DNA from 4 places in the Blautia acetica genome. Region 3 is predicted to be linked to each of the others. Evidence: a T-box and tRNA genes for the amino acid it is inferred to sense, from the RefSeq annotation. Region 3 holds a T-box; the other regions hold tRNA genes.
What was found. The T-box of region 3 lies ahead of leuS (leucine--tRNA ligase). A T-box ahead of a tRNA ligase gene usually reads a tRNA of that ligase, here a tRNA-Leu.

Region 1 (4,709 bases), on a different contig from region 3:
AAAAAAGAATTCCAGGAAATCGTCCTGACCCTGGCCAGACGCCACCACATTGTTATGGAGGAAAACGAACTGCTCCAAAAAGCCAATGCCTGGGAACTCCAGCACGGCGGCCTTTCCGGACGGACAGCCCAGCAATTTATCGATTATCTTCTGGGACAGCAGCAATAAAGAGAGGATATCACATGAAGCCCAAACCTCATGTGATATCCTCTCTTTTCGTGCATAAGCAGAACGATAAGCCGGGTTATGTCGTGAATAATCATCTATCCAGGCCTGCTGTCGCCAGCAGGCTCAAGCGACCCACCTGAAAACGTGACGGGCAGCCACAATGTTTTCTATTCGGTCTTGCTTTGAATGGGGTTTACATGTGCCCTCTCTGTTACCAGAAAGGCGGTAGTCTCTTACACTGCCCTTCCACCCTTACCGGAGAAATCCCCGGCGGTACATTTCTGTTGCACTGTCCTTGGAGTCACCTCCACCAGACGTTATCTGGCATTCTGCCCTGCAAAGCCCGGACTTTCCTCACCTGACCCCTTTCGGTCCTGTCAGCCGCGATTATTTATCCTACTTATGACACTCGGTTATTCTATCACAGAAAAAATGAAAATGCAAACTTTTTCACACATCAAAGCACCCTCCGCCTACAAATTCTCTTAAAATGGAATTGTGGGGAATGGATTCGCTGGGAACCCCTACAAAATAATCCAGGAACTTCAGAAGCCGCTTTGCCTCGTTGTATTCCGGCTCCCCCTGTCTGATAGAAAACAACAGAGGTTCTGCATACAGTTTCAAAACAGCCAGCTCATATATTAGTGCGGAATTAAACATCACATCTGCAGATTCCTGATAGGGAAAAATATTCTCTTCTTCTCCTTTTCGCACAGAATTCCACATGGCAATGGTAGCCTTTGCAGAAGCTCCTCTGGTTCTGGCATCTCTTACAATCCGGCGAATCAGACGGCCGTCCGTGGTGGGTATCCGGTTGTGTTCATCAATATTTAACTGAGTCAGCGCACTGATATATATTTTAAACTTGCTTTCCACCGGAAGGGAATGGCTTAATTTATCATTCAGGCAGTGAATTCCCTCAATCACCAGCACATCCTCTGCTCCAAGCTGAAGAAAATCGCCCCGGTACTCTCTCTGTCCGGTTTTAAAGTTAAACTGGGGCAGCTCCACCCGTTCTCCGCTCAAAAGCCGCAGCATATCTTCGTTAAATTTCTTCACATCAATGGCTTCCAGACATTCAAAATTGTAATTTCCATTGCTGTCTAAAGGGGTATCCTCCCGGTTCACAAAATAATTGTCCACACCAATGGGATGCGGCTTCAGCCCATGAGCCGCCAACTGTATGGAAAGTCTGTGGGAAAAGGTCGTTTTTCCGGAAGAGGAGGGACCTGCTATCATAATAAATTTTTTATTTCCGGCCTTTACAATCTGCTCTGCAATCTGAGAAATTCTGGACTCCTGCAGAGCCTCTGCAATCAGTATCAGTTGATTGGCTCCTTGTCCTGTAATCTGTTCATTCAACTCTCCTACGGTGTCAGACTGTACCATTTCGCCCCATTTTTCCGATTCTCTTTGCACCCGGAAAATCTTAGGTCTCGGAGAAAATTCCGGCACCGTATCCGGACATTCCCTTCTTGGAAGCTGCAGCACCAGTCCTCCTTCATAGGGATAGAGTTCAAAATACTTCAAATAACCAGTATGATTCACCATAAATCCGTAAAAGTAGTCCTCAAAATCTCCCAAACGGTACAAATTCACTCTGGACACTCTGCGGAAACGAAACAGTTTTTCTTTATCATACATACCATATTTATGAAAAATTTCAATAGCTTCCCCTGTGCTGACACTGCGTTTTAAAATGGGCACTTTCTGCTCTGCCAGTTCCAGCATATAGGCTTTCACCGCATCCAGAAGTTCTCTGGTAATCTTCACGTTTCCGTCAATGGTGTAATAATAACCGGAACTTACGGAAAAATGCAGCGTGACTTTCCGGATATTTTCGTGCCCTGCCACATGGTAAACCGCTTTTAAAAACAGCAAAGAAGCGCTTCTTTTGTAAGTGCTGTGTCCAATCTCATCTCCTGTTGTAACAAATTCCAGAACACCGTCTTTTTTCAGTTTTTTGTGCAGTTCACACAGTTTCCCGTCTTTCATAACCAGGACAATGGGATATCTGGTGCTACCCTGATATTCTGTCGCAATCTGTGCGTAAGATGTTCCATAAGGATATGTTTTCTGCTTTCCCAATATTTTTACACTTATCATTCTTTCACTCATGACCTTTCTCCTTTCCTGCCGCATCTTTGATAAGTCTCCCCTCAGTTTCACATTTAGATACATATGATTTTACTACAACTATCCTTAATTTTCTATCATTTTATAGTTTTTTTAGATAAATATTACTTTTTTTCAGAAATTTTGTAACGCAAAAAAGAGGACGAAAGAAGGTAAAGTTCTTTCGTCCCAAAACAAATGAAAAAGGCTGAAGTTCCTCTTAATCCCAGCGGAACTTCAACCTTTTTCATACACGCCTCATATACCAGACTGCGGGAGATGGGACTTGAACCCACACGAGCATACACCCACAAGATCCTTAGTCTTGCCTGTCTGCCAATTCCAGCACTCCCGCTCAATCAATTGCGCTCACAACTGATTACTTCATTAGTATACCATAAATTTTTCATTTTGCAACTATTTTTTGAAAAATTGACAAAATTTGTGTAACAATATGCAGGAACACCAACAGGCTCTGGTTTTTTCGTGCAAAATTCTGATTTTTCTTTCTTCTATTCTTCATCCATACTTCCGCTGCGGAAGCCTTCCATATCAAGTGTCAGGTATCGAAATCCCATGGCTTTCAACTTTGGAACCAATGTCTCCTGCATTTTAAGAAAACGTCCAAAGTGCTCTTTGGGAATCTCCACTCTGGCAATTTCTCCATGAAGCCGCAGGCGCACCACCGGAAAACCTTCCTTTTTCAGATATTCTTCTGCTTTCGCAATTTTCTCCAGTATCTCCGGACGGATTTCTGCCCCATAAGGCAGTCTGGTAGCCAGACAAGGCGTAGATGGTCTTTTTGCCACAGAAACCCCCAGTTCTTCTGCCAGACGACGAACCTCTTCCTTGGTAAACCCATGCATGGCCAACGGACTGAGAACCCCCATTTCCTTTACCGCCTTAAGTCCCGGACGGTACACATGCAAATCATCCTCATTGGTGCCCTCTAATATGCAGGATACTCTCTTTTCTTCCGCATATGCCTTCAGCTTTCCAAACAAAGCCTTTTTGCAGAGATAACATCTATCCTTGGGGTTAAAACGGATTTCTGCCTGCTCCAGTTCATTGACAAACAGTACCTTATGTATAGCTCCCGCTTCTTTTGCCACTTTCTGTGCAATCTCCAAATCGCAGGAAGGGTGAAGCATGGTATGAAAGGTAACTGCATAAATACTGCTCTGTCTCTTCTTTTCTTCTGCACAGTTTCTGGCCAGCTGCAGCAGCACACTGCTGTCTACTCCGCCGGAAAAGGCAATACAGATGTCTTCTTCTATGCAGGTATTCATAAAATCATAAAGCGCTTTCTTTTTTTCTTCATAAGTTCTCATAATATCCTCCCGCTGCTGCAGACGCCTCATCGTATACATCCCGAAAGGCTCTTCCAGTTTCTTCACATATCTGTTTCACTGTTTCATATTCCGGATAACAGAACCGCTTTCCATGGTGGAAACAAACCTTGATTCTGACCCTGTGACCATCTTTTAATACAACTTCTTCAAAGGTTCTCGGAAGCACTCTTCTCTTTTCCTCATATCTACGAAGTCCGATACTGGTAGTTTCCCGAAAAATAATGTCCTCCAGGACCTCCTGTTTGTTTTCCCTGCAGATAACCTGCAGCATATAAGCCGGACGGCCTTTTTTCATATAAATGGGAAAACAGGAAGCATCCAGAGCTCCGGCCTTCATGAGACAATCAATGGCATACCCCAGCTGCTCTCCGCTGCAGTCATCCACATTGGTTTCCAGCACCCGGACAGAGTCCTGTTTCTCTGCAGTTTCTTTCCTGTCTCTTTGCCTTTGGATTTCCGTTTTCTCCGGCACTGATTCTGTAAGCACTACGGCGCGAAGTCCTTCTCTTAGGAATGAATTTTCCTGTGTAATGACACTTCCCGCACCTGTTTTTTCGATACAGACTCTGTCCGGAAATACTGCAGGTTTCCCCATAATTCCCAGAAGTTCCATTCCCAGCAGACTGCTTTTCTCCTTTTGACCTCTGATAAAATGCATGGGAACCTGGTATTTTTCTATGCTCTGCAGCAATTTTGCACACGGCAGAATTTCACCGTCTCTGCTGTCCATCGTTTCTGTAACAGAAAGAACCTGAAGCTGTTCAAATCCCAGTATTTCCAATGCCAGCCAGGCCGCCGCTCCTTCCAGAAAAGATTCTTCCTCGCTTTGCAGGCTGATTTCCCAAAGTCTGTAAAGTGCAGTCTTTGTTTTTTCTCCCCAGGGACTTTCCGCAATTTTTTTTTCGGTTTCTTCTTTGGTTTTAAACACCGGATAAGCAGACTCTATGTTCTTTAAAACAACTTCCTCTATTCCCTGGCTCTCATACTGTGCCTCAATGGAGACCAGACACTGGGCCAGACAGGTCAAACGCTGCTCCAGCTCCTCCTTCTCTGCTCCCAGAGCCAACAAAGCAC
Region 2 (4,709 bases), on a different contig from region 3:
TCATTCGGTTATAGAATTCCTTATTATTCGGTATTCAACATAGAATAGAGAAGAACTTCTTTATATAAAAGATCCCATGTATTAGGAGATTTCGCAACTGCGTCTGGGCTATCTGATAAATCTTCCGACGAAGTCATGATAATATTAATAAGTTTTCCTCCTAGCCTATTCCAGATCTTCTCAGGTGACATTTCCCAACTATATAACTGGGTTGACTTATCCACCTTGACTAATGCTCTAAAAGCCGCAACAATTGGAAATATAATTCCTTTAGGCAATACATAGTTCATCGGTTGATTGCCAAAAATAGAATAATTTACAACCGTATCTTCATTCACATACTTTGACATTTTTTTTCTGCGATATGTACGATTTACCGTATTACCTTTATCAGCAAATGTAGTTTCAACCATTTCCCAAATATCAAAAATATCAGGAATAATCGGAGTCATGTTTTTTACAATTTGGTCTCGAGAATCCTTTAATCTTAAAAATCTATTCAGACTTGTCTCTTTTCCGGTGTAAGACTGAATCGGCTGCGCATCTCCTCCCTTTGGATAGAGGCTTTGATTAAACATGTTCATAATAGCAATAATTTCACGTACATCAATTACGTTTTTGTCACCAACATGTTCATTCTGCTTAAATGCAATACGATTATAGAAACTTTCATTTTTCAGAGCTGCTTTAATCGGCTCAAAACTACGATTTAATTCCTCGATAGAACGCTGATCCACCTGAACAGACTGATTTCGAGCTTCAGCAAGTTCCACTGGTGAGGAAATTCCTGTAAAAAATTCAAAAAAAACATACTGCTCAAAGAACAGTTCATTATTCTTTTGTTTTGTAAGAATAATCTTTAAAGTATGACCTCCATCAATATTTCCATGTATCTCAGGGTCCGATAAAGTAACTTTAATCATTCCTGTCTTATTATCATAGGCAAACTTGTCTACAGACATTACAATACCTCTATTCTTTTCATGGAAATTCTTGCATCCACTGTCAATGCTTTTTGCAATTTCTTTTGCGACATTTGTTGTAAGCTTCTGGTCTCTAGGATTAGTACGCATCCAATCTTCAAACTTTGCCGGAACATCCTGTAATCTTACATAACAAACATACTTTTTAGAACCATCCTTTGTAAGTTCACTCATTGGATTATCCATCTTCTTTACCTGCTTTGCAGGAAATTTAATAATACTTGCCATTTTTATCCTCCTTATGGTCATCGATTTTGCGAATAAAAAAAGCGTCTACCAAAGTAGAACGCGAATAATAAGTCATAAAAAAGGATAAACTTTACCTTCTGCAAATACATTACACGCCTTCACATCTACTCAAGATACTGAAAAACTACCAGGAATAAAACATTCCTGCAGCTGTGCTTCTTTTATTCATTCACATTATCTCACAGTAAAAGCAATACGTCAAACGCTTTCAAATTATCTATAGTCATTCTGATAAATGCACTCTGAATTCTATTTTTTAACAGAATACATAATTAATCATATGCCCTCTTACACCTCTCCTGTTTCCCAGTATCGCATAAAGCAACATGCACACCCTACACTCTCATTTTAAAATTTTCTAAAAAACTATTGACGAGTTGGAAAATATTTGCTATACTTTCACTTGTCCTTTGGGAAAACCAAATGACAAGCGAGCGGGAGTGCTGGAATTGGCAGACAGGCAAGACTAAGGATCTTGTGTCTGTATAGACGTGTGGGTTCAAGTCCCATCTCCCGCAGTTTTATACAGAGTGTAAAGAGGGCTGAAATCCTAAATACAAAGGGTTTCAGCCCTTTTCATTTCTCTCTCCCTTCTTTAGCAGCACTACTTTCTCTTTTGTATTTTTGCAAAATTTCAGTCAGAAATCCAGTAAGATTTGACAGAGGGAACAGTATTTAGTACAATTTAGGAGATAAAATAGGATACATGATGTCTATTATAAAAATGATAGTCGGTATATTTCTGTATAAACAGTAAAGGAACCTTGCTTTACAGTTAATAAAATCTAAAAAATGGAGGTTTTCATGAGAAAACTAGCTTTAAGCGATGAAATATTACTAAAAATCGAGAAACCAGCCCGCTATATCGGGAATGAAGTGAACTCGGTAATGAAAAACAAAGATGAGGTAGATATCCGTTTCGCTATGTGCTTTCCAGACGTCTACGAAATCGGAATGTCCCATTTGGGAATCCAGATTCTCTATGACATGTTTAACCAGAGGGAAGATACCTGGTGCGAAAGGGTATATTCTCCCTGGCCGGATTTGGACAAAGTGATGCGGGAGAAAAAAATTCCTCTGTTTGCATTGGAATCTCAGGATCCGATTCGTAATTTTGACTTTCTGGGAATTACCATTCAGTACGAAATGTGTTATACCAATATTCTGCAGATACTGGATTTAAGCGGTATGCCTTTAAGAGCAGCGGATCGGGACGAAAGCTGGCCTTTGGTTATGGGAGGCGGTCCTTGTACTTATAATCCGGAACCATTGGCGCCATTCTTTGATTTGTTCTATATCGGAGAAGGAGAAACTGTCTTCGGAGAAGTTTTGGATTCTTATAAAAAATACAAAAAAGCTGGAAAAAGCAAAAAAGAATTTCTGGAAAGAGCTGCGGAAATTCCCGGAATTTATGTACCTTCCTTCTACGATACCACTTATAAGGAAGACGGAACCATTGCCTCTTTTGTGCCTAACAATCCGCATGCAAAAGAAAAAATCGAGAAACAGGTCGTTATGGATATCACCAACACCTATTATCCGAAGAAACCTGTCGTACCTTTTATCAAAGCCACACAGGACAGGGTAACTCTGGAAGTACAAAGAGGCTGTATTCGCGGCTGTCGCTTCTGTCAGGCGGGTATGCTGTACCGCCCTACCAGGGAAAGAGATGTAAAATTTTTAAAAGATACAGCAAAAGCCATGCTGGACAGCACCGGACACGAGGAAATTTCCCTTAGTTCTCTGAGTACCAGCGATTATTCTAAACTGCAGGAATTGCTGGAATATTTGATTGACGACTGTTCTGAAAGAAAGGTGAATATTTCTCTGCCTTCTCTTCGCATTGACTCTTTTTCTCTGGACGTTATGCGTAAAGTACAGGATATCAAAAAAAGCAGCCTGACCTTTGCACCGGAAGCAGGTACTCAGAGAATGCGGGATGTGATTAACAAAGGGCTCACAGAAGAAATCATTCTGGAAGGCGCAGGCAAAGCCTTTGAAGGCGGTTGGAGTAGAGTAAAATTATACTTTATGCTGGGACTTCCCACAGAAACAGAAGAAGATATGAAAGGAATTGCTCATCTGGCCGAGTCCATTGCCAAAAGATATTATGAAATCCCAAAAGACCAGCGACACGGCAAATGCCAGATTGTAGTCAGCACTTCTTTCTTTGTGCCGAAACCTTTCACTCCATTCCAGTGGGCCGGAATGTTCCGGAAAGAGGATTATCTGGAGCGAGCAAAAATTGTCAAGGAAGAGATTAAAGCACAGTTGAATCAGAAAAGTATTAAATACAATTATCACGAAGCTGATGTAACCGTTTTAGAGGGAATTCTGGCCCGCGGTGACCGAAGAGTGGCGGACGTATTAGAAGCAACTTACCGAAAAGGTGCTATTTTTGATGCCTGGTCCGAATATTTCCGCTATGACCTCTGGATGGACGCTTTTGAAGAGGCAGGTCTTGACCCGGAATTTTATACTTTAAGAGAGCGCCCGCTGGACGAAATTTTCCCGTGGGATTTCCTGTCCATTGGAGTAACACGGAAATTCCTGGAAAAAGAATGGGAAAAAGCCCATCAGGAAGCAGTTACGCCAAACTGCAGAATGAAATGTTCCGGCTGCGGTGCGGCAGCTTACAAAGGAGGTGTCTGCATTGAAGGTTAGAGTAAAATTTGCAAAACAGGGGGCCATGAAATTTATCGGGCATCTGGATATTATGAGGTATTTTCAGAAAGCTATCCGCAGGGCGGACATTGATGTGGCGTATTCTGAAGGATTCAGTCCCCATATGATTATGTCTTTTGCTGCCCCACTGGGTGTAGGTGTGACCAGCACGGCAGAATATTTTGATATGGAAATTCAGACATCCATACCGTCCAAGGAGGCCATCAGACGACTGAATGATACTATGGCAGAAGGTATGAAAGTGCTTAGTTTCCGGCAGATACCAGACGGAAAAGCCAATGCGGCCATGGCTCTTGTGGCGGCTGCCGATTATCAGGTGAATTTCCGGGAAGGTATGGCACCCGGAGACGACTGGAAAGAAAAGGTACAGGCCTTTATGGAACAGCCGGAAATTCTGGTTGTAAAGAAAACGAAAAAGAATGAAAAAGAGGTGGACATTAAACCTTTTATTTATGACTTACATTTAGATAACGGAGGAATATTCCTTCAGCTTGCAGCCGGAAGTGTCAAAAATACCAAGCCGGAGCTGGTAATGGAAGCATTTTATCAGTTCTGCGGGAAAGAATTTGATAGTTTTTCTCTTTTGGTGCATCGCCTGGAAGTATATGCAGATAAAGGGACAGAAACGGAACGAAAACTGATTTCTCTGGAAAACCTGGGAGAAGACCTTGAGTAGGCTGATACTGACTCCCATGGAATACAAAGGCATTCCCATGCTGACGGCTGCGTTAGAAGAAAACGGGCGTATCTGTCAGATAAATCCCATGGGAATGTCAAAAAGCTGTATTCTGG
Region 3 (4,709 bases):
TTTTCCTTTATAAACTTCAACTCGTTTTGTAGCTGAGACAATACCTATAATTCCAAAAATAAAAAGAGGTAGGGGTATAATTACAAGGAATATTGTTAAAAATGTGTAATAAACAAATTCTTGCATAAAAATACAGCTAAAAACAGTTGTGGTTATGAAAATGATACTTATAAGAATCATTAAGCAGCCCACAATCAGATTTAATATTTTTCGACCTTTTTTCATAGCGATACAGTATCTATATGCACTTAAATTTTCCATATGGTTTCCTCCATAACTTCTAAATTTTTCTTTGCGTATAACTTCTTTTCAAACTGAAACCTGCTTGGCTTTATCATAAGGCTGAGTAGATCATAAAAACGCCAAATAAAAATACTAACAAAGCAACAATCTCTATACGAAAATCAAAGCATTTGAAAACCTCATTTCCATATTTTTCATTCTTAAATACGGAAATTTCTTTTCCAATATTTCTCTTTCCCAATGACAAAAAGATACAACCATGTGCAGTATGATATTTTTTGTTTTTAATCTTCACTATATAAGCATGCTTTTTGACATTAACACCACCTACTACATAACCTGCATTTTGTTCTACAATGTCGATTATTTTCCCTTTGCATTTTTCGCCAGTAAAAACAACCCTATATTTTATGTATAGAATTAATAGTGATGTGAATATAAAAATACTCCCTAAAAGCCACATTGAGTACACTCCTATAATTAAATCTTGTTCGTGTTAAATTCCAATTTGTTTATTTCTCATAATATCATACTTTGCAATTATTTACACCATTATAATCAAAAAAAATAACGCAGACAATATCTCTACCATCTGCGTCATTCCTTTCATGTCTTCTTGAAATATTTACTCCATTTTCTTTCAACTTTTACTCCAAATTTACTCCATTTTAAAAATCTGTTACGATATTTTGCGATATTCTACGATACCTTTTCATTGAAGAAAAATGTCTGTAAACCTTGATTTTCAGCGAACTTTTCAATATTTCCAAGCACTTTATTCTGTTGTGAGAATTTCTTCTCAATTATTTCATTACAATATTAATTATCTTCTTAGGAACATAAATTTCCTTCACTATATTTCCGGTCAGCTTATCTGCAATCGCCTCTTTTCCTGCTGCAATCGCCTCTTCCTTTGTAGCCTCTGCGCTGATACAAACTACGGCTTTTGTCTTGCCGTTAATCTGTACCGGAACTTCGATTTCATCGTCCTTCATTGCTTCTGCGTCTGCCTTTGGCCACTGGGTGTGGAATACAGAATCCTCATGACCGTATTCCTGCCACAGTTCTTCTGCAATGTGCGGTGCAAACGGCGCCAAAAGCTGAACAAAAGTTTCAATGGTTGCTTTATCGATACCGCCTGTCTTCTTCGCCATATCAATCAGTTTGTTGTTATATTCCATGAATCCGGAAATAACGGTGTTCAGACTGAAGCTTTCCAGACGCTGGGTAATGTCAAATACCAGCTTGTGACGAAGTTTTACCATTTCTTTTGTCTCTGCTACAGCCGCTTCTTTGCTGTCCATAGCCAGTTTCCAGAAACGGTTCAGGAAACGGTAAACACCGTCAATTCCCCGGTCATCCCACTCTGCGTCTAATTCCGGCGGTCCCACAAAGAGTTCGTAAAGTCTCAAGGAATCGCAGCCGTAATCTCTTACCAAATCATCCGGAGAAACTACATTTCCTTTGGATTTACTCATCTTGATACCATTCTTCCCGGTAATCATACCCTGGTTGAACAGTTTCTGGAACGGCTCATCAAAGTCTACCACACCGATGTCATGCAGGAACTTGGTATAGAAACGGGAATACAGAAGATGCAGTACCGCATGCTCTACTCCACCGATATACATATCTACCGGAAGATATTTATCTGCTTTTTCCTTGGATACCAGCGCTTCGTTATTTTTGCTGTCCACATAGCGCAGGAAATACCAGGAAGATCCAGCCCACTGAGGCATGGTGTTGGTTTCTCTTTTTGCCGGAGCGCCGCAGCACGGACAAGTGGTGTTCACCCAGTCTTCAATGCCTGCCAGCGGAGATTCTCCTGTACCTGTTGGTTCGTAAGATTCTACCTCCGGCAGAGTCAGTGGAAGCTGGTCTTCCGGAACGGGTACATTACCACAGTTCGGACAATGGATAATCGGAATGGGCTCGCCCCAGTAACGTTGACGGGAGAATACCCAGTCACGAAGTTTGTAGTTGACCGTCTTGCGTCCAATGCCCATTTTTTCAATCATCACAGGCGCTTCTTTTTTCAGCACTGCGGATTCCATGCCATTCCATTCACCGGAGTTAATCATAGTTCCAGAAGCCTCGGTATACGCTTCTGTCATATTTTCAATTTCTTTTCCGTCTTTGGCAATAACCTGGATAACCGGAATGTTGAATTTGGTTGCAAATTCAAAGTCACGGTCATCATGAGCCGGTACACACATAATCGCGCCGGTACCGTAATCAGCCAGTACATAATCCGACAGCCAGATAGGCATTTTTGCTCCATTTAAAGGATTGACTGCATAGCTTCCTGTAAACACACCTGTTTTCTCTTTATCCTGCAGACGGTCTACATTGGATTTCATGGAAGCGTCGTAAATGTATTTTTCTACGGCTTCTCTTGTCTCATCCGTAGCCAGTTCCTTCGCCATAGCGTGTTCCGGTGCCAGTACCATAAAGGTTGCACCGTGAAGGGTATCCGGTCTTGTGGTGTAAACAGTGATTTTTTCTTCTCTTCCTTCTACCGGGAAGTCTACTTCTGCACCATAGGATTTTCCAATCCATTCGGCCTGCATTTTCTTTACTTTTTCCGGCCAGTCCAGTTTGTCCAGGTCATCTAAAAGACGGTCTGCATATTTGGTAATTCTCAGCATCCACTGACGCAGGTTTTTCTTGGTAACTTCAGAACCACAGCGTTCACATTTGCCGTTTACCACTTCCTCGTTGGCCAAACCTGTCTTACAGGAAGGACACCAGTTAATTGGGAATTCCTTTTCATAAGCCAGGCCTTCTTTAAACATTTTTACAAAAATCCACTGCGTCCATTTATAGAAAGCAGGGTCTGTAGTATTGACTTCTCTGTCCCAGTCATAAATAGCAGCAATGTCGTTAATCTGTCTTTTAATGTTTGCAATATTGTCTGCCGTAGATTTCGCCGGGTGGACTCCCATTTTAATGGCATAGTTTTCTGCCGGAAGACCGAAAGCATCCCAACCCATAGGGTGAATCAGGTAATATCCCTGCATCATTTTGAAGCGGCTCCACACGTCAGAGATTACATATCCTCTCCAGTGTCCTACATGAAGTCCGTTTCCTGACGGATATGGAAACATATCCAGACAATAATATTTTGGTTTGTTTCCGTCCTCTACGTTGACTGGGTGTTCCTCCCAGTTTTTACGCCATTTCTGTTCAATCGCCTTATAATTATAAGGTACTGCCATAATTTCTTCCTCCTTCACATCAAAAAATGCCCTTCCGTCTCCTCTTTAGAGACGAAAGGGCTAATATTCCGTGGTACCACTCTAATTCGCAGACTCTTTTGCGTCTGCGCACTCCTTTTTCTGTAACGGGAAATCCCGCCCGTATCTACTTGTGACTGTTTGGGTCTGTTCAATCCGGGAACTCCGAGGCGAGTTGGGAATCCTGCATACCTGCCTTGCACCACCCGGCAGCTCTCTTTCTCTTCGTTTTCCACGTTTCTATGCGGTGTTTCTTAATACTCCTCTTCAACGCTTTTCCTTATAAAGCTATTACACATTTTACCCAGTGATTGCCCCTTTGTCAACCCCTGCACGCCTTTTTTCTACTCCTGTTCCTCTTCTCCCATGGAAACAACGGAGCACACCGTATTTCCGGGCAGGAAACTAAGGCTTAGGGTATCTCCCGGATTATAAGCAATCACCTCCGGAAACTCGGTAACCGGAATATCAAAAATCAGCGTGCCTTCCAGTTTCTGAGCCCCTTCCTCTGGAGGAGTAAGGACCAAATCCGTATCATCAAAGGTCACATAAAAGTGTGAATTTCCGTCAAGAACAGCCTGGGCAATTTTTTCAATCTTTCCGGTAACTTTATATGCCTCCTCTGTCTTTCCCTTTGTACTTTCACCACCGTCTGCTTCCAGCAGTTTTTCATAATTTTTTTCACACTCTTCCACCGTATCTCCAATGGCCACCGTCTGATATTTCTGAACATTCACCATGGCATACTTTTTCACCAGGCCCGCTCCATCCTTTAAGGCTATAAAGTACGTCGGCTGGTCGGAAATGTTCAGAAGAAGCGGAAAAGCCGCCTCATATTTCAGGTTCTGCACCTGTCCTTCCGCAGAGTCCATGGCAGAACGCTCCTGAGCGCCGTCACACACATAATACCGGGTTTCCATCGTTCTCTGATTCATCAGCACAAAACCTACATTGGACTTGTCACCGCTGACCGAGGTCACGCCTGTGTACACCCACACATCATCCTCTAAGGCCAGGTAGTTAAATCCGTCTGTGGTTTTCAGACATCCCTTCTGTCCCAGAATGCTGTTAAAAAATCCGTTTTTCAGCATACCGTGGTAATTATACAGTTCCAGAAGAAGGTCCGAAGGATAGGCCCGGTCCACCCACTGAGGGCAGTCCTCGATTTTGTATTCTGTCGTTTCTCCTGTCTGAGCATTACACAGTATGACTTTTCCAATAGTCTGACCG
Region 4 (4,709 bases), on a different contig from region 3:
TTGTAGACAGCGTTGTAGAAAATGGCCCTGCTGAAGAGGCGGGATTAAAAGCTGGTGACATTATCCGTAAAATTGACGGAACAAGTGTGGAAACGTACGACAATCTGGTAAGCCAGTTAGAATATTACGAAGCTGGCGAAAAGATTGAATTTGAAATCTCCAGAGCAGACGGCGGAGAGTACAAAGACCAGACCATTACAGTGACACTGGGAGCAAAGAAGGACGCACAGGCCAGCACGGATAATAACGGTAGAACAGGCAATAATTGATAATATGTTTATAAAAATGTATGGCAGTTTCTCTTAAAAATGGAGGAACTGCCATATTTTGGGTTTCTTTTTTGAAACTCAAAACCGTTTATAAAAAGTTTACTTGTGAGCGTCTCTGATTTGTGATAAGATACCCACAAACGGATGATACAGCGGAAAAACAGAAAAGGCGGTAACAGATATGTCAGATGATAAAGAATATTTAGATACAACTACAGGTTCTGATACTCCAAAGGAAAAGGAGCAGAAGGACCAATTTGAAAAAGTATGTTTTATGTGCAGAAGACCGGAGAGCAAAGCTGGGAAAATGATTGACCTGCCGAACAATATCCATATCTGCACAGATTGTATGCAGAGAAGTTTCGATACCATGAACAATACCAATATCAATTATGAGGAACTGATGAAAAATATGCCCAACATCAGCATGATTGATTTGAATTCCCTGCAGAATCAGATTCCACAGAGACAAAAGGTAAAGAAAAAACAGGAGCAGCCAAAAGAAAAAACAGCACAAAAGGTCTTTGATATCAAGAGCATTCCGGCGCCTCACAGAATCAAAGCGAGTCTGGACGAATATGTCATCGGACAGGAATATGCCAAAAAAGTCATGTCTGTAGGCGTTTACAATCATTACAAACGTGTCTTTGCGGATATTACGGATGATGTGGAAATCGAAAAATCCAATATGCTGATGATTGGACCAACTGGAAGCGGTAAAACGTATATGGTAAAAACTCTGGCCAGACTTTTGGATGTGCCTCTGGCCATTACAGATGCTACTTCCCTTACGGAAGCAGGTTATATTGGCGATGATATTGAGAGTGTGGTCAGCAAACTTCTGGCTGCGGCAGACAATGATGTGGAGAGAGCAGAGCACGGTATTATTTTTATTGATGAGATTGATAAGATTGCCAAGAAGAAAAATACCAATCAGCGTGATGTCAGCGGAGAAGCGGTGCAGCAGGGAATGCTGAAACTCCTGGAGGGCAGCGAGGTAGAAGTTCCGGTGGGAGCCAACAGCAAAAATGCCATGGTGCCTTTGGCTACGGTAAATACGAAAAACATTCTCTTTATCTGCGGCGGTGCGTTTCCGGATTTGGAAGAAATCATCAAGGAACGTCTGAATAAGACGGCTTCCATTGGTTTTCAGGCGGATTTGAAGGATAAATACGACCATGACAATAAGATTCTTGAAAAGGTAACCGTAGACGATTTGAAAAAGTTTGGCATGATACCTGAATTTCTGGGCCGTATGCCGATTATCTTTACTTTAAGCGGCCTGGACAGAGATATGCTGGTGGAAATCCTTAAAGAGCCGAAAAATGCCATTTTAAAGCAGTATCAGAAGCTGCTGGCTCTGGATGAGGTGAAACTGGAGTTTGAAGACGGTGCGTTGGAAGCCATTGCAGATATGGCCATGGAGAAACATACAGGGGCCAGAGCGCTGCGGGCGATTCTGGAGGAATACATGCTGGATATTATGTATGAGATTCCCAAAGACGATAACATCGGGGAAGTGATTATTACAAAAGATTACATCACCCACACAGGCGGTCCGAAAATTTTGCTGAGAGGACAGGAGCCTGCTCAGATAGAAATGAAATAAAACAGAAAATAAAAAATATCTGCGGCGTAAATCTGATTTTTATGCCGCAGATATTTTTTTGTTAAGCCAAAGGCCTGTATTTTTTCGCCTGAAGACAAAAAAAGATGCAGGAGATGGGACTTGAACCCACACGATATTGCTACCACAGGCACCTGAAGCCTGCGCGTCTGCCAATTCCGCCACTCCTGCATTTCTTTATGTTGTTCTGTGCTCTCTCAAGCACAAGACATATAATACACGAATACTTCTGAAATGTCAACACTAAATTTAAAAAAAATTAAAAAAATTTTTCAAAGATATTTTCGGGGATTTTCAAACAAGAAAAGGTTGAAAATTATCAGGTGTTGTGATACACTTTTTACAATTTGGGGAATTTTAAGGCTTTATGCCATCAGAAAGGAAGACAGGTGAGAGAATGAAAGCATTTTTGATACTGGAAGACGGTACCGTCTTTGAAGGAACCAGCATTGGCTCTACAAAGGAAGTCATCAGTGAGATTGTCTTTAATACTTCTATGACAGGTTATCTGGAGGTTTTGACAGACCCTTCTTATGCCGGACAGGCAGTCTGCATGACGTATCCTTTGATTGGAAATTATGGCATTTGCCATGAAGACCAGGAATCTTTAAGACCTTGGCCGGACGGCTACATTGTAAGGGAGTTATCCCGTATTCCAAGTAATTTCAGAAGTGAAGATACCATTCAGAACTTTTTAAAGAAATATGATATACCGGGAATCGCAGGTGTGGATACCAGAGCCCTGACCAGAATTCTGAGAGAAAAGGGAACTATGAACGGTATGATTACCACAAATGCGGCCTATAATTTAGAAGAAATCCTTCCGCGCCTGAAAGCGTATACTACAGGAAAGGTTGTGGAAAAGGTAACCTGCACAGAATCCCATGTACTGGAGGGCAGCGGCAAAAAAGTGGCTTTGCTGGACTTTGGTGCAAAGGACAACATTGCCCAGTCTTTAAATGAAAGAGGCTGTCAGGTAACGGTTTATCCTGCCTTTACTTCAGCAGAAACCATTTTAAATTCCAATCCGGACGGCATTATGCTGTCAAATGGTCCCGGGGACCCGAAGGAATGTACTTCTATTATAGAAGAAGTAAAGAAACTGTATGCGTCAGAGGTGCCGATTTTTGCTATCTGTCTGGGACACCAGCTGATGGCCCTGGCTACAGGAGCGGATACAAAGAAAATGAAATATGGACACAGAGGCGGCAATCACCCGGTAAAAGATTTGGAAACCGGAAGAGTTTATATTTCTTCCCAGAATCATGGTTATGTAGTGGATACAGAAACCTTAAATCCGGACATTGCAGTTCCGGCCTTTGAAAATGTCAACGATAAGACAAATGAAGGACTGAAATACACCGGAAAAAATATATTCACTGTGCAGTTTCATCCGGAAGCATGCCCGGGACCACAGGACTCCGGTTATTTGTTTGACAGATTCTTAAAAATGATGGAGGTGAACCGATAATGCCAAAGAACCCGGAAATTAAAAAAGTATTGATGCTGGGCTCAGGCCCTATTGTCATTGGACAGGCGGCAGAATTTGACTATGCAGGTACACAGGCCTGCCGTTCTCTGAAAGAAGAGGGGGTTGAAGTTGTACTGTTAAACTCCAACCCGGCAACCATTATGACAGATAAGGACATTGCAGATAAGGTCTACATTGAACCTTTGACTGTAGAAGTAGTAGAACAGCTGATTCTCAAGGAAAAACCGGACAGCGTTCTGCCTACACTGGGCGGACAGGCAGGTCTGAATCTGGCTATGGAACTGGAAGAGCGCGGATTTCTGAAAGAACATAACGTGCGCCTTATTGGAACAACCTCAGAAACCATTAAGAAAGCAGAAGACCGTCAGGAATTTAAAGATACCATGGAGAAAATCGGTGAGCCAATCGCTGCTTCTTTAGTGGTAAGAAACGTGGAAGACGGTATTGCCTTCAGCAATAAAATCGGCTATCCGGTGGTGTTGCGTCCGGCTTACACGCTTGGAGGAAGCGGCGGCGGTATTGCCAACAACGAAGAAGAGCTGGTAGAGATTCTGGAAAACGGTCTCAGACTTTCCCGTGTAGGAGAAGTTCTGGTGGAGCGCTGCATTGCAGGCTGGAAAGAAATCGAGTACGAAGTTATGCGCGATGGCGCAGGAAACTGTATTACCGTATGCAACATGGAAAACCTGGACCCGGTAGGCGTGCACACAGGCGACAGTATTGTTGTGGCTCCTTCCCAGACACTGGGGGATAAGGAATACCAGATGCTTAGAACCTCTGCGCTTAATATTATTACAGAACTGGGCATTACCGGTGGATGTAACGTGCAGTATGCCTTAAATCCAGACAGTTTTGAATACTGTGTTATCGAGGTAAATCCCCGTGTATCCCGTTCTTCTGCCCTGGCTTCCAAGGCCACAGGCTACCCTATTGCCAAGGTAGCGGCTAAGATTGCTCTGGGTTACACTTTAGACGAAATCAAAAATGCAGTAACAGGAAAGACGTATGCCAGCTTTGAACCTATGCTGGACTACTGTGTGGTAAAGATTCCGAGACTGCCTTTCGATAAATTCATCAGCGCTAAGAGAACACTGACCACCCAGATGAAGGCTACCGGAGAGGTTATGAGTATCTGCAATAACTTTGAGGGCGCTTTGATGAAAGCAATCCGTTCTTTGGAGCAGCATGTAGACAGCCTTATGTCCTATGATTTTACAGGACTTACAGAAGAGGAATTGAGAGAACAGCTTCATATTGTAGACGATATGCGTATCTGGAGAATTGCAGAGGCTGTGCGCCGGGGCATTTCTTACCAGGATAT

Region 1: it has a tRNA-Leu gene. The T-box ahead of leuS (leucine--tRNA ligase) is inferred to sense a tRNA for this amino acid. The anticodon was not compared.
Region 2: it has a tRNA-Leu gene. The T-box ahead of leuS (leucine--tRNA ligase) is inferred to sense a tRNA for this amino acid. The anticodon was not compared.
Region 4: it has a tRNA-Leu gene. The T-box ahead of leuS (leucine--tRNA ligase) is inferred to sense a tRNA for this amino acid. The anticodon was not compared.

The regions. Positions count from the first base shown of each region.
Region 1 is NZ_JBBEWO010000011.1:60,044-64,752, forward strand. Features, by position in the region: gene WBS51_RS08945 (ATP-binding protein) at 1-168, shown strand, start outside; RNA gene rnpB (RNase P RNA component class A) at 220-571, opposite strand; gene WBS51_RS08955 (nucleoside kinase) at 619-2,286, opposite strand; gene WBS51_RS08960 (hypothetical protein) at 2,409-2,534, opposite strand; tRNA gene WBS51_RS08965 (tRNA-Leu) at 2,555-2,638, opposite strand; gene larE (ATP-dependent sacrificial sulfur transferase LarE) at 2,796-3,614, opposite strand; gene larC2 (nickel pincer cofactor biosynthesis protein LarC2) at 3,601-4,709, opposite strand, start outside.
Region 2 is NZ_JBBEWO010000033.1:1,996-6,704, forward strand. Features, by position in the region: gene WBS51_RS14730 (AIPR family protein) at 24-1,211, opposite strand; tRNA gene WBS51_RS14735 (tRNA-Leu) at 1,667-1,750, shown strand; gene WBS51_RS14740 (TIGR03960 family B12-binding radical SAM protein) at 2,037-3,896, shown strand; gene WBS51_RS14745 (TIGR03936 family radical SAM-associated protein) at 3,886-4,593, shown strand; gene WBS51_RS14750 (ribonuclease E/G) at 4,586-4,709, shown strand, end outside.
Region 3 is NZ_JBBEWO010000017.1:923-5,631, forward strand. Features, by position in the region: gene WBS51_RS11335 (hypothetical protein) at 1-261, opposite strand, end outside; gene WBS51_RS11340 (hypothetical protein) at 335-706, opposite strand; gene leuS (leucine--tRNA ligase) at 1,047-3,461, opposite strand; T-box leader at 3,506-3,759, opposite strand; gene WBS51_RS11350 (CvpA family protein) at 3,824-4,709, opposite strand, start outside.
Region 4 is NZ_JBBEWO010000008.1:79,861-84,569, forward strand. Features, by position in the region: gene WBS51_RS07460 (S1C family serine protease) at 1-269, shown strand, start outside; gene clpX (ATP-dependent Clp protease ATP-binding subunit ClpX) at 451-1,878, shown strand; tRNA gene WBS51_RS07470 (tRNA-Leu) at 1,984-2,067, opposite strand; gene WBS51_RS07475 (carbamoyl phosphate synthase small subunit) at 2,294-3,367, shown strand; gene carB (carbamoyl-phosphate synthase large subunit) at 3,367-4,709, shown strand, end outside.